Regions from separate parts of the Oceanobacillus sp. FSL W7-1309 genome, predicted to be linked through region 1. Evidence: predicted binding sites of a transcription regulator. Region 1 holds the regulator's gene; the other holds the start of a gene.
The links. Region 1 encodes LexA, which represses DNA repair genes until DNA is damaged. Its sites were predicted from a motif close to CGAACATATGTTCG; they were not measured.

Region 1 (10,806 bases):
GAATCAAAAGAAAGTACTCGATGCTTTTATAAAAAATCGGATTAGCGATAGTCATTTTAATTCGACGACTGGTTATGGATATGATGATTTAGGGCGAGAGGGGATAGAAGCTGTTTATGCGGATGTCTTTGGCGGAGAAGATGCACTCGTTCGTCCGCAAATCGTCTCCGGGACACATGCGATTTCCACAGCTTTATTCGGGTTGTTGCGACCGAATGATGAATTAATCTATATAACTGGAAAACCTTATGATACGTTGGAAGAAGTAATCGGTAAACGAGGAAATAATGCGGGCTCCTTAATGGATTTTCATATTAATTATAATGAAGTTTCACTGACGGCTGATGGTTCAATTGATTATAGAAAGGTAAAACATGCAATCAATGAGAAAACAAAGGTTATTGGTATCCAGCGTTCGAAAGGATATGATGAAAGACCATCTTTTACAATTGACCAAATTGGTGAAATGGTTCGTTTTGTAAAGGAAATCAATCAAGACATTATTGTTTTTGTTGATAATTGCTATGGTGAATTTGTGGAAGATAAGGAACCACTTCAGGTTGGGGCAGACATTATGGCTGGTTCTTTAATTAAAAATCCAGGTGGTGGCATTGTACGAGCTGGTGGATATATTGTTGGGAAAGCGGATTTAATACACCAATGCGGGAATCGTTTAACAGCTCCAGGACTTGGTAAAGAGACCGGTGCTACGATGAACATGCTTCAAGAAATGTATCAAGGGTTCTTCCTTGCACCACATATTGTTGGGGAAGCGTTAAAGGGAGCAGTGTTAACCGCGCGTTTTCTGGAGTTGGTCGGGTTTCAAACATCACCAGGTTATAAGGAGAAACGAACAGACTTAATTCAATCGGTAACCTTTAAAGAAGCGGATCAAATGATAGCTTTTTGTCAGGCCATCCAGCAATATTCTCCAGTAAATTCCTTTGTTACACCGTACCCTAGCGAAATGCCGGGATATGAGGATGAGGTCATTATGGCCGCTGGTACATTTATTCAAGGTGCAAGCATTGAACTATCAGCAGATGGCCCAATAAGAGAGCCCTTTACAGCATTTGTTCAAGGAGGATTAACCTATTCTCATGTGAAAATCGCTTTAAAAGAATCCGTAAAAGCATTATTGGATAAAGGTTTTTTACCGGTTAAAAAGGGAATAGAATGACTATAAAGAGTTTCTATGAAAAACGATGTTAGAATTCCTGACATATAATTGACAGGATACCTTACATAATTTATAATGTTGTTATAAAAGCTTAGGGGGTTATCTTTTGAATGATCAAGATCGTCGTTCGATGCCCTTGTTCTCAATTGGTATAGTTATGAAACTAACTGAACTAACAGCGAGACAAATCAGATATTATGAAGAAAATGAATTAATCACACCGGAACGAACCTCTGGCAATCAACGTTTGTTTTCCTTCAATGATGTTGACAAACTTTTAGAAATTAAGGACCTTTTAGATAAAGGCTTGAATCTAGCCGGGATAAAGCTTTTGCTTAAGGGGGAAGTAATCGTTGAGGAGAAGGTTGAGCAGAAATCGGATATATCTGATAAAGAACTTCGAAAAATTTTAAAACATGAGTTAAGTGAAGCTGGTAGACTGGGAAGAACAAGCTTGCGACAAGGCGAACTTTCAAGATTTTTTCGCAGTTAGGTAAGCTTAAAATTTCCTAACTGTACAGTTGTTCTCAAGAGGCTTGCACAAGTGTTGGGTTTTCTTAGAATTTGATGAATTAGTTTCTAAGAATAGCCTTTACGAATACCAAGCATCTAATGAAAAAGGTGTTAAGTATGGTAAGGGAAGCAATGATATTTAACGACGTTTTTCAGGAGCTTCCCGCAGCATATTTATAATATATTTTTAGGAGGAGAAGCAAGTATGGGAGAGAGATTTACAAAGGAATCAATCAAGAAGCAAATTAAAGAGGAAAACGTTAAGTTTATCCGTTTGCAATTTACGGATATGCTTGGAACTATCAAAAACGTCGAAATCCCGCTAAGTCAACTAGATAAAGCTTTGGATAATAAAATGATGTTTGATGGTTCATCGATTGAAGGCTTTGTTCGTATTGAAGAATCGGATATGCAATTACATCCAGACTTGGATACGTTTGTAGTGTTCCCATGGACTTCAGAAAAAGGAAAGGTAGCTCGTTTTATTTGTGATATTTATAATCCTGATGGAACACCGTTTTCTGGATGTCCGAGATACAACTTGAAGCGTAACCTAAAGAAAATGGAAGAGTTAGGATTCACTGCATTTAATATTGGGACTGAACCTGAATTCTTTTTGTTCAAACTGGATGAAAATGGTGAGCCAACACTTGAATTAAATGATCATGGTGGATATTTTGACTTAGCACCAACAGATTTAGGGGAAAACTGCCGTCGGGATATCGTTTTGGAGTTGGAAGAAATGGGCTTTGAGATTGAAGCTTCTCACCATGAGGTAGCTCCAGGGCAACATGAAATTGACTTTAAATACTCTGATGCGATCAAGCATGCAGATGATATTCAAACTTTTAAATTAGTTGTTAAAACAATTGCAAGAAAGCATAATCTGCATGCAACTTTTATGCCAAAACCATTATTCGGAGTAAATGGCTCTGGAATGCATGTGAATATGTCATTGTTTTCCGGTAAAGAGAATGCCTTTTTTGATAAAAGTGGTGATATGGAATTAAGTAAAACTGCATTTCAATTCCTTGCTGGAATATTAGAACATGCAACGCATTTTACAGCTGTTACAAATCCAACAGTAAATTCCTATAAGCGATTAGTTCCTGGATACGAAGCACCTTGTTATGTTGCTTGGTCTGGATCAAACCGTAGTCCATTAATTCGAATTCCAACATCTAGAGGGTTAAGCACTCGTATTGAGGTTCGCAGTGTAGATCCAGCCGCAAACCCATATCTGGCACTTTCTGTATTGTTAGCTGCTGGCTTAGATGGAGTGGAAAATAAGATGGAGCCGCCAGTTTCGATTGATCGTAACATCTATGTAATGGATAAAGCAGAACGCGAAGCAAATGGTATTAAAGATTTACCTGCTACGTTAATGGATGCACTAACTGAACTTAAGAAAGATGAAGTACTTGTTGAAGCACTAGGTGAGCATTTATTTGAACACTTTATTGAAGCGAAGGAAATTGAATGGGATATGTTCAGAACAACTGTTCACCCATGGGAGAGAGAGCAGTATCTAACAAATTATTAAGCGTGTTTATTTGGTGAGTGCGGTTAAATATTTAGTGAAGTTCAATGCTTGATATTTGGCATGTACCCACGAAATAATCACCAAATTATCGGAGTGATGTATTGTAACTCCTTTTAATAAACTTCATATAACGATTAGTTCCAAATACCGTTCATACATAAGTGTGAACGGTATTTATATTGTTTATAAAACGTCTTGAAGGATAACGAATAGAAAAAAGCCCAACACTTTTTGTGATAGGGCTATTGAATACGTATATATTGGAATATTATTCCGGCCGTGCCGATAGATTAATGAATATTTCGGTACAAGCCGATTACTTTTCCTAAAATCGTGACATTTTGATAAATTAACGGCTCCATCGTCGCGTTTTCTGGTTGTAGGCGAATATGTCCTTTTTCTTTAAAAAATCGCTTTACTGTTGCTTCATTATCATCGGTCATTGCAACAACAATATCACTATTATCTGCAGTGTTTTGTTGCTTAACAATAACCATATCTCCATCAAGAATTCCGGCCTCTATCATACTTTCTCCATCAATTTCCAGAATAAATAAATTATCATCAGGACTTGCGGTTGTACTAGGAAGCGGAATAAATTCCTCGATGTTCTCAACGGCAGTAATTGGAATACCTGCAGTAACCTTACCGATCACTGGAGCATAGCGAACTTCTTCTTTAGGTATATGACTATCTTCTGATAGATCCATAATTTCGATTGCTCTTGGTTTTGTAGGATCCCGGCGAATATATCCTTTCGATTCAATTCTCTCAAGATGCCCATGAACGGTAGAACTAGAAGCAAGACCAACAGCGGCTGCTATTTCACGTACAGACGGTGGATATCCTTTTTTTCTAACTTCATCTTTTATAAACTCAAGAATCATTTGTTGTCTTTTTGAAAGTTTTGTCATCTCTTTTTCACCTCTCACATAGGATTTATTAATGATAGTTTACCATTTTACGTATACTTAAGCAAACATTCGTTCTAAAAAAAGTTGACAAGACCATATGTTCGGTAGTATACTTTTGTTAATCGAACAGTCGTTCTTAAAAAGGGGGCTATAATCATGTTTGAAAAAATTTCAAAAACGGATGCTTTTTATTTAGTAGCTTTTGCGTTAACATTAGGGTTCTTATACTTTTCTATCATTATTAGTGGGTAAAATATTTTACGAAGGGGCACGACGTTTTGAATGCACTGATATACTGCCGTGTTAGTACAGATAAAAAAACGCAAGAAACTTCATTAGCTCGGCAGAAGCAAGAATTATTCAATCTTGCAGCAAAATATAATTTTACGGTTATTGATTGTATTGAGGAGCAAGAGAGTGGCTATCAAATTGAACGAGAAGGTATCTTTCAAATGCTCGATTATTTTTCTGCAAACAAAGCTAATTGTTTATTGATTCAGGATGAGACAAGACTAGGTAGGGGGAATACGAAAATTGCCCTGTTTCATCAGTTGAATAAAATGCAGATTCCTATCTACACAGTGATGCAAGATGGAGAGTTGGAATTAACTGAATCAGATTCGATGGTTTTGCAGATTGTAGGAATTGTTGAGGAATACCAACGAAAAATTCACAACATGAAAATAAAACGTGGGGTGAAAAAGGCTATTCGAGAAGGTTATAATCCAAGTAAAAACCTCTCCAATATTAACCACGCACCAGGAAGAGATCGTATTTCATTTCCGATTGAGGAAGTTGTCCGCCTGCGTCAAAACAACCTTACCTTTGATGAAATTACAAAAACATTAAATGGATTGGGGTATAATGTTTCGAAGGCAACTGTTCATCGGAGGTATAAAGAATTTCGAAATACTTGAATATCGCTAGCGTGTAGAGTACGATGTAAAGACAGGAATTAGATTATTATTCTTGTCTTTTATTTTGCAAATAGGAAGGAATGCATACTACTTTGCAGTTTGGTAAGACATTCGCCTGAAATCTTGACGAATGCCAAGTTTTCTAATGTTATTTTAAATAGTGGGAGGTCCGTTCTATGCTATCAAAAGAAAAACTAGAACGTATTAATATATTGGCGAAGAAAGCTAAAGAAGAAGGTTTATCCGATAAGGAAAAAAAAGAACAAAAGCAATTAAGAGAAGAATATTTGAATAATGTACGGAGTTCTTTTAAAAACCAATTTAAAACAATGACAGTAATTGACCCTGCTGGAAATGATGTTACACCACAAAAAGTTCGAGATTTACAAAAAAGGAATAAAATGCATTAATCATAATGCTTGCTTGCATAAAGGACAGTTAGATCTACTATATAAGTGGTCAGCTGTTCTTTGTTTGTGTTATCTCCAATAGTTTTAATTTACGAAAGATTTCATTGTTAGCTTCTATTTTGTTTGGACAGCAAACAAAATAGAAGGAATTACTTGTTACAAAACCGGTTTCATTATAGAATGAAGAAGAATACTCCATTAATTTAGAAACGAGAGGTGCAAGAAACTATGTCACATGAGATTGAACAGTTATCAGTAAATACGATTCGTACATTGTCGATTGATGCGATCGAACATGCAAATTCAGGTCACCCGGGTTTACCAATGGGAGCTGCGCCAATGGCATATACGCTTTGGACGGACTTTATGAATCATAATCCAAAGAATTCAAAATGGTTTAACCGAGATAGGTTCGTACTTTCTGCTGGACATGGATCCATGCTTTTATACAGCTTGCTTCATTTATCTGGTTATAATCTTACAATTGATGATTTGAAAAATTTCCGTCAATGGGACTCTAAAACACCTGGTCATCCTGAAGTGAATCATACAGATGGTGTAGAAGCGACAACTGGACCACTTGGCCAAGGGATTGCAATGTCTGTTGGTATGGCAATGGCTGAAGCACATTTAGCTGCTAAGTTTAATAAAGAAGATTTATCCGTTGTTGACCATTATACGTATGCACTTGTTAGTGATGGCGATTTAATGGAAGGTATTTCACACGAAGCAGCATCGCTTGCTGGACATTTAGGTTTAGGTAAATTAATTGCGTTATATGATTCAAATGATATTTCACTTGATGGTGACCTAAACCGTTCCTTCTCTGAAAATACAGAGCAGCGTTTTAAAGCGTATGGATGGCAAGTAATTCGTGTAGAAGATGGAAACGATTTAAATGCAATTCGTAGTGCGATTAAAGAGGCACAAAGCAATACAACACAGCCAACATTAATCGAGGTAAAAACGATTATCGGCTATGGCTCACCGAATAAATCTGCTTCTGCATCTTCACATGGTGCGCCTTTAGGTACAGATGAAGTAGTATTAACAAAAGAATATTATAAATGGACACATGATGATTTCCATGTTCCGGATGAAGTATATGCAGATTTTAATGAAAAAATTGTACAAGATGGTGCAGAAAAAGAATCACAATGGAATGAATTGTTTACTGCGTATAAAGAGAAATATCCAGAAGCAGCCGGCGAGCTTGAGCTTGCAATAAACGGAGAACTTCCTGCTGGATGGGAAAAAGAACTTCCAGTATTTCAGCCAGGAGAAGATACATTGGCAACAAGAGCATCCTCTGGGAAAGTTTTGAATGCAATTGCAAAATCAGTACCTAATTTCTTCGGTGGGAGTGCTGACTTAGCAGGATCGAATAAAACAACAATGAATGATGATGAAGATTTCACTCGAGAAAATTATGCGGGAAGAAATATTTGGTTTGGTGTTCGTGAACATGCAATGGGCGCTGCGTTGAATGGTATGGCGTTACACGGTGGTTTAAATGTGTATGCAGGTACATTCTTCGTTTTCAGTGATTATCTACGTCCAGCCGTCCGTTTATCTTCTATTATGAATACGCCGGTTACGTACGTATTTACACATGATTCAATTGCTGTTGGTGAAGATGGACCAACGCATGAACCTGTAGAGCATCTAGCTGCGTTGCGTGCAATTCCGGGATTATCATTGATTCGTCCTGCTGATGCTAATGAAACACAAGCAGCATGGAGACTAGCAGTAGAATCAAAAGATCAACCAACTGCACTTGTGTTAACAAGACAAGACTTGCCAACACTGGAAGGTACGAAAGAAAACGCCTACGAAGGTGTTAAGAAAGGTGCTTACGTAATTAGTAAGTCTAAGAAAGAAACTCCTGATGCACTGTTACTTGCAACAGGATCTGAAGTTCAATTAGCGGTAGCTGCACAGAAAGAATTACTAGAAAAAGATATTGATGTAAGCGTCGTAAGTATGCCTTCATGGGATCGTTTCCAAGAGCAAGACGCGGCATACCGTAATGAAGTATTGCCACCACATGTGAAAGCACGTGTCGGTATTGAAATGGCTTCATCATTCGGCTGGGACCGTTATGTTGGCAATGAGGGAGCAATCATCGGAATTGATCGATTCGGAGCTTCTGCAAAAGGAGAAAAAGTAATCACTGAGTATGGCTTTACAGTTGAAAATGTTATCAAGCATGTTAAGGACGTTTTAAAATAAAGCTTAAAATAAAGATGGTTCCATTTTGGAGCCATCTTTATTTTTATGCAAAATTGGATTGTTCGAAGAAAGCCTTTATAGTAAAATTTTGTTCATAAAAAAGGTGAAATAACAGAAAAAATATACTTTACCGCTTTGTTTTGCCAATTCGACAAAATTAGTTGGTATTTGCATGGTAATATGACATTCTTTTCTGCACAGCTTCTCTATAATAGATAATAGAGTTAAAAGGGGAGGAGAGTAGAGATGATGGAGTATGCTATTTATTGGATCAAAGAGGATGTCGCAAGATCTTATTTTCATAAAAGTGATATACTACACCGATTTCTTAAAGAATATGAGGCTAATCCAACTAGAAAAGATTTGAGAGACCAATACATATATATTACTCATCATATTTCTTTACAGGCCATTGCAGCACAGTTAAATAGTCAAGCTCTTAACCAGATGTCAATTCAAACAGATGGTCACATGCTGTACTTAACTAAAAATGATATTATGATTCGCCTTCATGCAGAAAATGGGCGTTTGCATTTTCAGTGCAACGAATTACAAGATGCTGCGATGCTGTTATTTCCTATGTTACGCAATTGCTATCCCTTTGTATTTGTCCAAGGAAAAAAAGCCCCCAATTATGGTTGGGTTTCTCCAATCACACAGAAAAACAGTGTTAGAATGAGGCAAATATTGTATTCTCACCGTTAATTTAATATACTTTTAAAAAGCTTTGTGCTGTAGTGTTTAGGGGCTAACCTAAATCAATTAGCCCCAGCTAGTCTATTAATGAATGTACTGACTGCTTTATCTTCTTGCTCTTTAGTAGAATGAGAATAAATATCATATCAATAGTGTTTCTCAAACGAACAGCTATGGTTCTAGGTGGAACACCATTGTCAATTAATATCACTGCGTGTGGGGACCTTTTAATTGACAACACTTTATAAGCCATATCATCAAATTAAAATATCTCTTTGAATCTTATATTTTTGATTTACTTTGCTTACTAGTTCTTTCTCAATCAATTTGTCAAGTCCTTTCTGAACTTGCCAATAAACAACTTCATTGCATGTCATTTCTTCTATTGATGCTGAATTAGGAAATGCACGAATGAGATAAATAAGTATGCTTACTTCAATCAGATTTAAATAATACTCTTTTGCTATTTTAAGGTAATCCATTAGGGTGTCTCCCTTATCTATGTAATTATATGGTTATTTCTATCAGGTTAAAGGAGGGCATGGAAATGTAGATGTTTATGTACTCCTATTTACCTTAGTTGCTTATTTAAATAGTTTTTTAATCATTTTGTTAGCAGATTCACTCTTTATCCTCTTGGTTATTTCTTGTTTTAGTTTGTCTTTCTTTTGTGTATCCATATCCTTCCATGCCTTAGCACCTTTTTTAGCAATAGATTTAAAGTCCATTTTATTCTCACCTCAATAGCATTATATCAGTAAATTGTGGCAAAATAATAGAATGATTGTTAAAGAATAATCTCTTACATTTTCCAACTTCTATCATTCCGTTTATAAGGAACAGCTTTATCTCCAATTAAATAGCACTCCATAACCTTCCTCGTTATATCCTTTAATTGCACCGACGTATACCCAACGGTTTCATTTTTATAATTTAGTCGAGGTAGAGAACACTCGCGACTGCAGTTGAGGCAGGGCTTCAGTTATGTTGATCAACCGACATCTATTGCAATTAAATTGGGTTAATTACTTTTATATCTGTATTTTTCCCAACACATGTGTGCTAAGATAATGTATCTACTCGAAGGATTTAAAGATGAAGAACTGAATATACAATATGATGAGAAAGGTATTAACAAAGACATAATCAGGAAGGAAAAGAAATGTTTCTAAAAACTAACGAAGCATACGAAGCTGAAATTGTATGTAGATTATTAAGAGAGAGATTCAAATCCTTTTTCTTAATAACATCTACCCACGCATATTTTATAGTATTAAACAGATTCGTTTAGAAGCATTGATATGTATCTAAAGAAAAACTTGAATTAAGTGAAAAACGTTGAGTGACCAGGTTTTCGATAAATTTGTTACAATCTTTTCGTAATCGATTGTATTCTCATCGTTAATTTAATATACTGTATTAGAGACAACACGAAGGAGGAAGAAACTAGAGATGAGCACAATTTGGGTCGTACTAATTGCTATAGCAGCGTTAATTGCTGGTGTTGCTCTTGGATTTTTTATTGCAAGAAAATATATGATGAGCTATTTGAAAAAGAATCCACCTATTAATGAGCAGATGCTTCGGACATTAATGATGCAAATGGGTCAAAAACCGTCGCAAAAGAAAATTAATCAAATGATGCGTGCAATGAATAATCAAGGTGAAAAGTAAAAGCACTCGTATCAAGGGTTTGACAGTAGTTAGTTAACCCTTTTACATAGGAAAAACTTTATTTGGTTAAATTGTCACAGCACTTTAGAAATAATTAGGTTAATTTTTCTCAAAAACCACTTACCTGTTGAAAAATGAAGCAGAAGGAGTGGTTTTTTTATGTTCTTGATCATTTTATAGCCCGCTAAGTATGTGTGGTGATATGTCATGCTAATAGAAAATGTTTTAAACGAGTATGAATAATATTGCTGATATAATTTTGTAGAGATATTTTCCTGTAATCGTACGTGTTAATCAAAGTGTACGCTATTTGTCAAAATCAATTGCTTTCCTTTATAACATTTTCTGTTAGAATAGAAAATGGAAATGATAGGGGGATTGTAATGTCAGAAATAAATATTTTCCTCGCATTTGGAGCGGGTTTTCTATCTTTTATTTCACCATGTGTGTTACCGCTTTATCCAGTTTTCTTATCTTATATTACTGGTATGAGTGTTAGTGAAATAAATGATGAAAATAAAAAACTCAATAAGAAAGCACTTATACATACGTTTTGTTTTTTGATTGGATTTTCAAGTATATTTATCATGATTGGATTTTCTACCACATTTATTGCAGAGTTTCTTACGTTATACCAAGATCTTATTAGACAAATTGGTGCAATTGTAATTATATTTTTTGGTCTTGTACTTGTAGGAATATTAAACTTTGAATTTCTTATGAAAGA
Region 2 (10,806 bases), 310 kb from region 1:
AATATTTCCGATACCATCGCTAATACCTAGAGATGCTACTGTACCTTTATTAGAAAATACAAAATCCTTCAATGGCTCGTTACGTAATAAAGCAATAATATTATCAGCTGCCGTTGCCCCTTCTTGTGTAGCTAACTGACCTGTTGGTGGGTATGGTCTACCTGATTCTTTATCCATTGTCCATGAGCAGTCACCCAGAATAAAGATGTCCTCAACACCCGGAACTCTTAAGTCAGCATCAACGTTTACTTTACCTTTAAATACTTCGAAACCTGATTTTGCAAGTACAGGATTTCCAGTGACACCGCCTGTCCACACAACAGTTCCAGCTTTAATTAATTCTTTATCATCACCAACGATGAATCCTTCTTCTGTACATTCTTTAATTGGAGCACCAATTCTAAATTCTACACCGCGATCTTCAAGCGACTTTTTCGCATATGTAACAAGATCTTCGTCAAAGACAGGAAGAATAGATGGAGCTGCTTCTACATTGATGATGCGAGCTTTACTACGATCAATATCATATTTCTTGCATAGCTGTGGTACTTTTTCAGCTAATTCACCAACGAATTCAATTCCAGTGAATCCGCCACCACCAACTAAAATTGTCAGGCTATCCTCACTAGCATTATCATTCGTTGCATATTTAGCAAATTGATATTCAATATGCTCTGCAATTAGACGACTTGAATCAATATCTTCAATTGCATATGCATGTTCTTCCATTCCTGGAATACCAAACGTATTTGAAACAAATCCAAGTGCAACAATTAAGTAGTCGTAAGAAACTTCACTGTTTTCCAATACAACACGCTTTTCGTCTTTCTTTACTTCTTGTACAGTATCGTAAATTAAACGAACTTTTTTCGGATTTACTACATCAGTCAGCATAAAGCGTGCTTGGTTTGGATTAATTGTACCTGCAGCAACTTCATGAAGCCATGTACTTTCATAATGATAATTATGTTTGTTAATTAATACTATCTCCGCTTCTTCTGCGGATAGTTTTTGGGATAGACGTCTTGTTGCAACGAGACCGGCATATCCAGCTCCAAGTACAACGATTTTTGGTTTACTCATTCATCTTTTCCACCCTTCTACTTTCCTTAAAATTATTCATAAAACACAAGCGGCACAAGCGCTTCCAATCATTTATCATTACTAAATTTCCCGACGCTTAAGGCCATGCATAACTTGTCTCATACATTGCTATAATACCAAATTTCTTTAGAATAGGCTAATATTCCTTAACTTTTTCTTAAAAAATCTATTTTATTTTTAATCACACGGGTCTAACTGTGATCTCATTTACATTTACATAATCAGGTTGCGTCAACGCATAGATGACTGCCTTTGCTATGTCGTCTGTCTGGAGAGGCTTTCGGTCATTTGGTAATCGTTCACTATTTCTTTCTGTTTCAACCATCCCTGGCGAAATATTCGTTACACGTACCCCTGTCCTTGCTAATTCTTTTTCTAAACCCATTGAAATTGCACGAACAGCAAATTTAGTAGCACTATAAACCGTAGTGGACTTTGTTACTTCTTGACCCGATACAGAAGAAATATTAATGATATGACCAGAAGACCTCTCAATCATACCTGGCAAGACTGCATGAGTACCATAAAGTACACCTTTAATATTCACATCAATCATCTGTTCCCATGCTTTAACATTTTCATTTCTTACTATACCGTCTCCAACCAAACCAGCATTATTCACATAAATATCAATCTTCCCAAAAGCTTCAATCGCGTAATCTACCATTGAGTCAACATTATTCTGCTGTGAAACATCCGTTGAAACAGCTAATGCTTTGCCTTTTCCTAAGCTGTTTATCTCTTTTACAACTTGTTCTAACTTGTCCTTCCTTCGAGCTGCAAGGACAACATCCGCTCCTTCATTTGCCAACTGCTTTGCAATGGCGACTCCTATTCCACTACTTGCACCTGTTACAACTGCTGTTTTTCCTTTTAGCTTCAACATTTATATTCCTCCTTGAAAATTACTATTTTGTTCACTCGATTTCTCTTTAATTTCTTTAGGGGAATCTGAATCTGGTTGTTTTGGTCCATCAACTGGTGGATTCACAGGATCTTCTGGATTCGGTTCATCTGTCTCAACTGGGATTTCTACTTCTTTATTATCTTCGTCGGATTCCTCTGATGGGCTTTGTGGCTGTCCTTCTTCTTCATGTGGATTCTTTGGTTGGTCTGGTTCATCCTTTATTTCTTTATCATCATGTTCTTTCTTTTTACTTTGATGATTTTCTCTAGTTTTGTCTTTTTTCCCATTATTCGGCTTTTGAATCTGGTCCGTAGTTATTTTCGTTTCTACAGTATGATTGCTTGTAGGCGCTTGATTTGTCGTACCATTAATTATATTAGAAGTTGAATGATCTGCATCAACCACTTCTTCCTCCTCAACCTGTAACAGGTCTTCTTCCGATTCTTCTGCAGCATCAGCCTCAACTATTAGTTTGTTATTTTTTAGCGTTAAGGCGATTTCTTGAAAAGATTGTAAACCAGCATTGCTTTTTATAATAAATGCTGCCGGTGTATGAAAGCTTAACTCCTCTTTTGGTTCAAGTTCAAACAATTCCTTGTCTGCAAGCTCATCTTTTTCAGCTTCTTCTTCCTGTATTGCCCCATATTCATCCTTTGTAGCGTCTATTCGGTTTATTCCAATCATAACTACAAAAATAAACGCGATTAATGTCAAAACATTAATAACGATAAGTTTTTTATTTCGCACGTTCACTCCACTCCTATATTATTTGTCTATATTTATCAAATTCTAACTCTTTTCTTCCATTGTAAGCTTTATTTGGATTAATTTCCAAATTTTTTATCAGTTTTGTTATACTTCTCTAAGGGGTACGTTGCTTTTTATACAAACAAAAAAGCTGTTCCTATCAGGCAACACACCTGATGGACAGCTTATCTTATCTAATAAGATTCACTCTATTGTGATATTTTTTTCGTTTCTGAGAATAACTTCCCTCTCTCCAACCATTTTTGTTTGGCTGCTTTCCTTCTCTTTACTTCTGCTTTTACAAGTTTTGGGAAGCCATTTTCAGCAAAGTCCTGAACACTGTCCCAGTCCCGGAAAAATAGAACCTTCATGTCTTTTGAACCATCTGTATTACGTCGTTTGTTTAAACATACACCAAAAATCCGGTTCGATTTTTCAAGCATCTGTTTAAATAAAAGGGGATGTTTTTCCTGATCTTTGTACAGCTTATCAACCATTCCCATAAAATGTGAATCATAACTATGGAAAGAAGTATCAGCAGAAATACTTTTACTGCTGCGATATACTTTACGGTTGCTCGCATTTACCCATATTAATGTACCATAACCCAGGTTCTCCTTTGTACTTACGATAACTTTTTTCATGTTCGTCATCCTGTCCCGAGGAAAATTAGCATCGCAAATATAATTCTCAAGATCTCCGTTTATAGAATTATGCTACCTCTACTATTAAGTATACACCATTTTCCACTTAAAAGCTTAAAAACTGATAATTACACATTTTCTTTACGTCCATTTTAGATTTACTTAGTTAAAATTCCATTTTCCAGCTATAATAATCATTGTTGTTATTTTTTTCATAGCTTAAATAGGCGTTAAACTTTTTTCCACCTTTACTTGTAAGGCCTTTAACAAAGGCTTTCTTTTCTTTTAATAACATTTTTACCATTGTCTTCGTCGGCTTTTTACGCATCGAAGCTAAATATTTATCATTTTTCCAAATCACAAACGTACAGCCTTTCTTCCAATTGCTGCAGCCAAAAGCTTTAAAACCGTCTGTCACCTTGCCGCCACATTGTGGACAAGTCCCTAAAACTTCATTGGTTGCGCGCGATGAGGTTACTTTGTTAATAATAACGTCCTCTGCACATTTAATTGATTCAACCGACTCCGTTGTAAAATGAAATACTAGTCGAAGGAACTCTTGCTTGCTCGCTTTTCCTTTTTGTATATCAGACAATGCTTTCTCAAGACGTCCAGTGAATTCCAAATCAAAAAGGTTTTTAACCGGAAAAGTCTCAACAAGGCGCTTGCCAAGCTCTGTACAAAGTAAATTTTTACTTTCTGTAGTAATATATCCTACATCCTTCAGCTTTTTAATCGTCTCTGCTCTTGTTGCAGCTGTCCCGATACTAAATCCGGTTAGAATACTACCCATTAGCTCTTCACTTTCATCCTCTTTATAACTTTTACCACAGGTCTCCATAACACGAAGCAATGTTCTTTCCGTATGATGCTTTGGCGGCTTCGTTACATGCGTAGTGACCTCAGAGCCAATTAATTGAACATGTTCATTTAAGCCCACAAACGGAAGAATCGTATCTTTTGATTGTATTTTCTCAACTTTTTTCCAGCCTTCAACAAGTTGCACTTTACCTTTTGAATGAAAAAAACCACGTAGATCCGTTTCTAAAACTTTCGTGACCAGCTTTGTCTCCTCATATATAGCTATTGGCATAAACTGCATTATAAAACGGTTTTTTATTGCCGAATATACAATTCCTTCATCTGCTGAAAGTCGTTTCGGTTTTACATATGTTGGAATGATTGCACTATGGCTCTCCACTTTCGCGTTATTAAAGACACGCTTTGTTTTCATAAATTTGATTTCATCTTCATATGGGAGGTCCTCGGAATGCACCTTTAACACGTGGGCTGTTTTCGCAACCAGACTTTCTTCTAAAGCAATACTAGAGGTTCGCGGATATGTAATCAGTTTTTTCTCATAAAGTGATTGGGCCACCTTTAGAACTTTATCAGACGTCCATCCCTTATATTTATTCGTTATAAACCCCTGCAGATTGGATAAATTAAATAAAAACGGAGGAAATTCTTTTTTCTTCTCTACTTGCTTATCTATAATAGTTGCTTGTTTGTTTTGAATCAAATTGTGGACTTCTTCCAACACTTCTTTTTTCTTAAACTTTTCATCTTTATTTTCTATATAGATTCCTTCATATTCATGGTTATCTTCAGTCTGGAACGTTGCAGTTAGTTTAAAATAATCCTCTGGCTTGAAATTAGCTATTTCTTGATCGCGATCATAGATGATTTTTAAGGTTGGTAAGAGTACCCTGCCTATATTCAACGCCTTGCTTTTTCCTTGTTGATATTTTAACGTTGCAACAGAGGTTAGGTTGATACCTATAACCCAATCGGCCCATTGTCTGCTAATCCCTGCATCTCGCAATGGTTGCATTGCATTGTTCGGTTTGAGGTTTTCTAACCCTTGCAGCACTTCATTCTGTGTCCATTCGTTTAAGAGCAAGCGAAATACACTAGCTTTCGGCTTTACTCCACCTCGGTAGATAATACTGTCCCCGATTAGCTGCCCTTCCCGGTCGTAATCACATGCTGAAATAATTGCTTCCAGATCATTTCGTTTCATTAGTGAATGGATTATTTTTAACTGTTTTGCAGCTCCACCATCTGTTTGTGATCGATTCCGAGGATTGCTTTTTACTTTATATTTAAATTCAGAAGGGATAAAAGGAAAATTATCCATTTTCCAGCTTCGCATTTTTCCATCATAGTCTTTCGCATCGTATAACTCTACAAGATGCCCAAACGCCCAAGTAATGATATAGTTGTTTCCTTCAAAATAGCCATCTTTCTTCGTTTTTATTTTCAATGCGTCTGCAATGTTTTTTGCGACGGATGGTTTTTCTGCTAGTATTAATTGGACTCCCAATTCGAATTCATCCCCTATCCTTTAACTCCATATCTATTAATTTTCCGTTATTCTCGTTTAGAAACATTCGTTCGATATACTATTATGCCATAGATTACACTTTTTTTCTAATTGATTCCTATACCGAACTTGGCTAAGAATAGATAGGCTGCATTCAAATACTGTTATATTTTTTTCTGCACCACTACAAAGACATTTTTGCGATCCGTGAAGTTATTCTGACGAGCCCAATCTTCTACCATATACGTAAAAACTAGATCTTGCTTTCGTTTACTTAACATTTCTTTGTCCTCTGGATATTAGATTGAATACATTTCCTTCGCAGTTAGATTTAAAGCCATAACAATATTGTCATCTATCTTTTCAATCAAAAGGCAGATATAAGTAATACATCATACTTTTTTCATACACAAAAATATATTAGGTTTTTATTACGCTTATATTTTCCAAGTGAATGGTTAAACTAGCCTCATTGGTGTAAATAATCACCACAAATTTTCACAGGAGGGGCGATAATGTCTGAGGAAAATAAAAACCGAAACAAAGATAAAGGAAAACAAAACAATCACAATAAACATAATAGGCAAGGCAATAATACGGAATTCGCGAGTGAAAATAGTGAGTTTCTAAACTTAGACAATAAGAAAAACAAACGTAAAAGGTAGCATCTTTAGAACAAAAGCGGAAGCATCCGATTTAGCGATGTACCTACGACACCCCGAACTTCGGGTGGTCCGGCGGGTCGAACATTCCTACGAAAGAGATAAAGAAAGCATCTCCCTTTGGGCGTAGTCTAGTTTTAATCGCCCATTCTGTTACATGGTGTCAGTGCCCGCTTTCACCACAGGGGGATAAGTGCGACTAATCCTCTGGCACATAAAGCTGAGTCAATGGTTAAATGTTAACTCAGCTTTATGCTTTACGAACGAAAACAATAAAACGAAATGCCTCTTGCTTTTTTCAGATTTCTAATGTAAGGTATTACTAATATAATTTCGAAAAATTACATAAATCTATTTAATTCTTATCCAGAGAGACGGAGGGACTGGCCCTTTGATGTCTCAGCAACCAGCCGATAGCGGTCCGGTGCTAATTCCAGTAAGCAACTATCCAAGTTGCTTAGAAGATAAGAAGAATGCTGTGCTATTAAGAGCAATCTTCTTATCTGAGGGTTGCTCTTTTTATTTTTTCTATTGGAGGCTAAAAAAATGACAAACAACAGGTTACAAACGAAATTCGTACAACTAGGAAATAAGAGTGATGAAAAAACAGGCGCAATTAATCCACCCATTTACTTATCTACTGCCTATCAGCACAAAGGCCTTGGACAGTCAACTGGATATGATTATACAAGAACGAAAAATCCTACCCGAACTATTTTAGAGGAAGGTATTGCTGACTTAGAGACAGGTGATTCGGGGTTTGCCTGTAGCTCGGGGATGGCAGCTATTCAATTAGTACTATCCCTTTTCCGTTCAGGTGATCATATCCTTGCACCTGAAGACTTATATGGTGGTACCTATCGGATTTTCGAACAATATGCAGAAACCTACCAAATTGAGACTACTTACGATACGTTTGAAACAGTTGAAAAAACGGAGCAGTTAATTAATGAACGTACGAAGGCTCTTTTTATCGAAACACCTACAAATCCATTAATGCAGGAAATTGATATTCTTAGCTACGCAACATTAGCCCAGAAGCATAAGCTTTTACTCATTGTTGACAATACCTTTTTAACACCTTACTTACAACAGCCACTACAGTTAGGGGCAGACATTGTTATCCACAGTGCGACCAAATATATTGGCGGTCATAACGATGTACTAGCTGGATTAGTTGTTGCAAAAGGAACAGAAATCTGTGAAAAGCTATCCCAGAATCATAATGCTACTGGTGCGGTACTCTCGCCTGTTGACTCTTGGCTACTTATTAGAGGATTAAAAACATTAGCGCTCCGTGTTGAAAGACATGAAGAGAATGCAAAAAGCATAGCAAAATTTTTAAATAAGCAACCAGCAGTTTCAAATGTATTTTATCCAAATAAGGGTGGAATGCTGTCTTTCTCTCTCAAAGAGGAACAATGGGTCGATCCATTTCTATCTTCATTAAATTTAATCGTTTTTGCTGAGAGCCTTGGAGGTGTAGAAAGCTTTATTACCTATCCAACAACGCAGACACATGCTGACATACCAGAACAGGAAAGAATTCGTCGAGGCATAAGCAATCATTTACTCCGATTTTCTGTAGGTATTGAGCATGTTGAGGATTTAAAAGCAGATTTACAACAAGCACTATCCAAATTGAATGAGGAGGATGAGAAATGAATCAAGTGAAGCGGCATGTGGAAACGAAATTCATTCATGGATCACAGAGAGGGGAAACAAGCACTGGAGCGGTAAATACGCCTATTTACCTTTCATCTACTTTTCACCAAAACAGCTTTGATGCGTTTGGTCCGTTTGATTACAGCAGGTCAGGAAATCCAACACGTCAGGCATTGGAGGACAAAATTGCAGAGCTGGAAAATGGTTCACACGGATTCGGATTTGCGTCTGGTATGGCAGCCATTTCCTCTGTACTATTATTGCTCTCTGCTGGTGATCACGTATTAGTAACAACGGATGTATACGGCGGAACATATCGTTTCGTATCAGAGGTTTTGAAACGATATCAAATTGAACATACCTTTGTAAATATGACCGATTTAAATGAAACGGCTCATGCCATTCAGCCGAATACAAAAGCGATTTATATTGAGACACCTTCCAATCCATGTATGAATATTACGGACCTTACCGGAATCGTAAAAATTGCCAAGGCTAATAATTGCCTTACGTTTGTCGATAATACATTTATGACACCACTTTATCAGAATCCATTAGACCTCGGGGCAGATATTGTACTTCATAGTGCAACTAAATTTCTATCCGGTCATAGTGATGTGATTGCAGGATTAGCTGTTACTCGTGATGAATCGCTCGGGGAAAAACTTGCTTCTATCCAAAACTCCTTTGGCGCAATTCTTGGTGCTCAAGATTCCTACCTATTACTGCAGGGAATGAAAACGTTAGGGGCTCGTTTGAAACAGTCTAGTCAATCCGCACAAGTATTGGTTGACTACTTAAAAGCACATCGGTTTGTTGAAAAAGTGTATTATCCTGGTTTAGCCTCTCACCCAGGATTTACAATTCATCAAAGGCAGTCCAAAGGGTCTGGAGCTGTCTTTTCGTTCCAATTACCAAATAGAACTGCTGCAAAAGCATTTGTAGATCATGTTCAGATACCTGTTTTTGCTGTTAGTCTTGGAGCAGTGGAATCCATTCTGTCTTATCCTACAACAATGTCACATGCTGCGATGTCGAAGGAAGAACGTGAAAAAAGAGGCATTACAGATGGATTATTACGCTTTTCAGCAGGATTGGAATTCACAGATGATTTAATTGCAGATTTTGATCAAGCACTCCATGCAGCTGAAGTTTATGCTGCAGTAAAAACCTCTGCTTCTTAATCTAATTTAGATTATTGCTTTATTGGCGAGCTCTGTCCTCAGACAATGCGTAAAGGACAGAGCTACTGCAGCTTAAAAGGCTGGGAATAAAGCCTATTACGATTATTTACCTTCCGCCACCACTATCCGTTCTACAATTTCATCCTCAATCACCTTTCCTACTTCTTCACCAAGTAGGTTATTTACCAGGATAGAAAAAATCAACCGCTCTCCATTGGATATATCTAGATATCCTGACAACGTGCTTACCCCCTCAATAGTTCCCGTTTTTGCTTGCACAGAAAACAATTTCATTCGTTCTTGAAGTGTTCCGCCAATCATTCGATCCGCATGTCCAGCTACTGGTAGTGCATGCAAAAATACAGGAAACCACTCCTTTTTCTGAACTTCATACAATAATTGAGAAATTTCATTTGCCGGAATCAAATTACTATGTGATATACCAGAGCCATCTTTGATTAACAGATGTTTTACTGCAATGCCTAGCTGCTTCATTTCCTTCTCCAGTACTGGAATACCTTTTTCCCAACTTCCCTCTTTATGAATCCTTCTACCCATTTCCTTTATTAGCATTTCCGCTATTCCATTATTGCTTAACTTCATAAAAGGAATCAGTATTTCCGAGAGCGGAACGGAATCTTTTGAGCTTAGTACGGTTGCATTCCTAGGGGATTCCCCTATTTTCACTTCACCATCCCAGCTTATTCCTTGCTTCGTAAGAGCGTTGCTGAAAAGCCTCATGGCGTATTCACTAGCGCCCCATACAGACATCCATCGTTTAACGGCCTCAGAAGTATATGCAATTTCACCTGAAATTGTTATTCGATTACTGCCATGCTCCCGTTCCACTATCAAATCATCGTCCAGAGCCTCTTTCACCGTTATTGCCTTATTTTGAACCGTTACATAATCTGTGTTCGGTGATATTGTAAATATTGGCGGCTCTCCAATAACTGTAGGTATCACTTCGATTAACACAGAACCCGTATCATAATCTTTATTTGGAGAAGCTGTCAACGCAGAAACTTCTGCACCATAATAATATTGCTCATCCGACCAAACTAAATCACGAGAAAGTCGTACATGATCATACCACATATCATCCCCAATAATATCTCCAGTTATCTTATGGATACCTTTTTTCTTTATTTCTTCTGCGAACGCTTTAAAGTCCTCCTTCAGTAAAGTAGGATCACCTTTACCAACTAGAAAAAGGTTGCCTTCAAGCGTATCTTTTCTTAACACCCCATCTGTTTGTAATTGTGTAGAAAACGTATAGTCTTCTCCTAATACATTCAATGCAGCTGCAGCAGTTAAAAGTTTCATATTCGATGCGGGACGAAGACGAATATCATGATTATATTCATATAAAACATCCCCAGATACTGCGGAGCGAATGCTAATACCAATTATTGCCCCCTCTAGCTTTGCATCTGTTTCGATGTAGCTATTTAATGCTTCCTTCATATACGCTCGCCTCCCTTCTATGACAAATAGTTCTACATCAATACCACAAAACCCTTTCGTCATCATATACAACAAATCATTTTTTATTTTAACCCCAGCG

Region 2: a site for LexA is predicted at 5,789-5,802, ahead of NST46_RS13885 (type IA DNA topoisomerase). Genes of this name have one in related genera too.

Annotation. Positions count from the first base shown of each region.
Region 1 covers NZ_JBBOBX010000002.1:552,216-563,021, forward strand. Annotated here, with positions in the region: gene NST46_RS15380 (methionine gamma-lyase family protein) at 1-1,180, shown strand, start outside; gene NST46_RS15385 (MerR family transcriptional regulator) at 1,311-1,673, shown strand; gene glnA (type I glutamate--ammonia ligase) at 1,899-3,236, shown strand; gene lexA (transcriptional repressor LexA) at 3,527-4,150, opposite strand; gene NST46_RS15400 (YneB family resolvase-like protein) at 4,429-5,067, shown strand; gene NST46_RS15405 (DUF896 domain-containing protein) at 5,244-5,477, shown strand; gene tkt (transketolase) at 5,706-7,709, shown strand; gene sirA (sporulation inhibitor of replication protein SirA) at 7,956-8,414, shown strand; gene NST46_RS15420 (hypothetical protein) at 8,663-8,887, opposite strand; gene NST46_RS15425 (hypothetical protein) at 8,990-9,133, opposite strand; gene NST46_RS15430 (YneF family protein) at 9,858-10,079, shown strand; gene NST46_RS15435 (cytochrome c biogenesis CcdA family protein) at 10,463-10,806, shown strand, end outside.
Region 2 covers NZ_JBBOBX010000002.1:247,156-257,961, reverse strand. Annotated here, with positions in the region: gene NST46_RS13905 (NAD(P)/FAD-dependent oxidoreductase) at 1-1,083, opposite strand, end outside; gene NST46_RS13900 (SDR family oxidoreductase) at 1,286-1,990, opposite strand; gene NST46_RS13895 (hypothetical protein) at 1,991-2,758, opposite strand; gene NST46_RS13890 (hypothetical protein) at 2,968-3,402, opposite strand; gene NST46_RS13885 (type IA DNA topoisomerase) at 3,569-5,728, opposite strand; gene NST46_RS13880 (hypothetical protein) at 6,244-6,393, shown strand; SAM riboswitch class I at 6,750-6,861, shown strand; gene NST46_RS13875 (methionine biosynthesis PLP-dependent protein) at 6,937-8,055, shown strand; gene NST46_RS13870 (aminotransferase class I/II-fold pyridoxal phosphate-dependent enzyme) at 8,052-9,239, shown strand; gene dacB (D-alanyl-D-alanine carboxypeptidase/D-alanyl-D-alanine endopeptidase) at 9,342-10,769, opposite strand.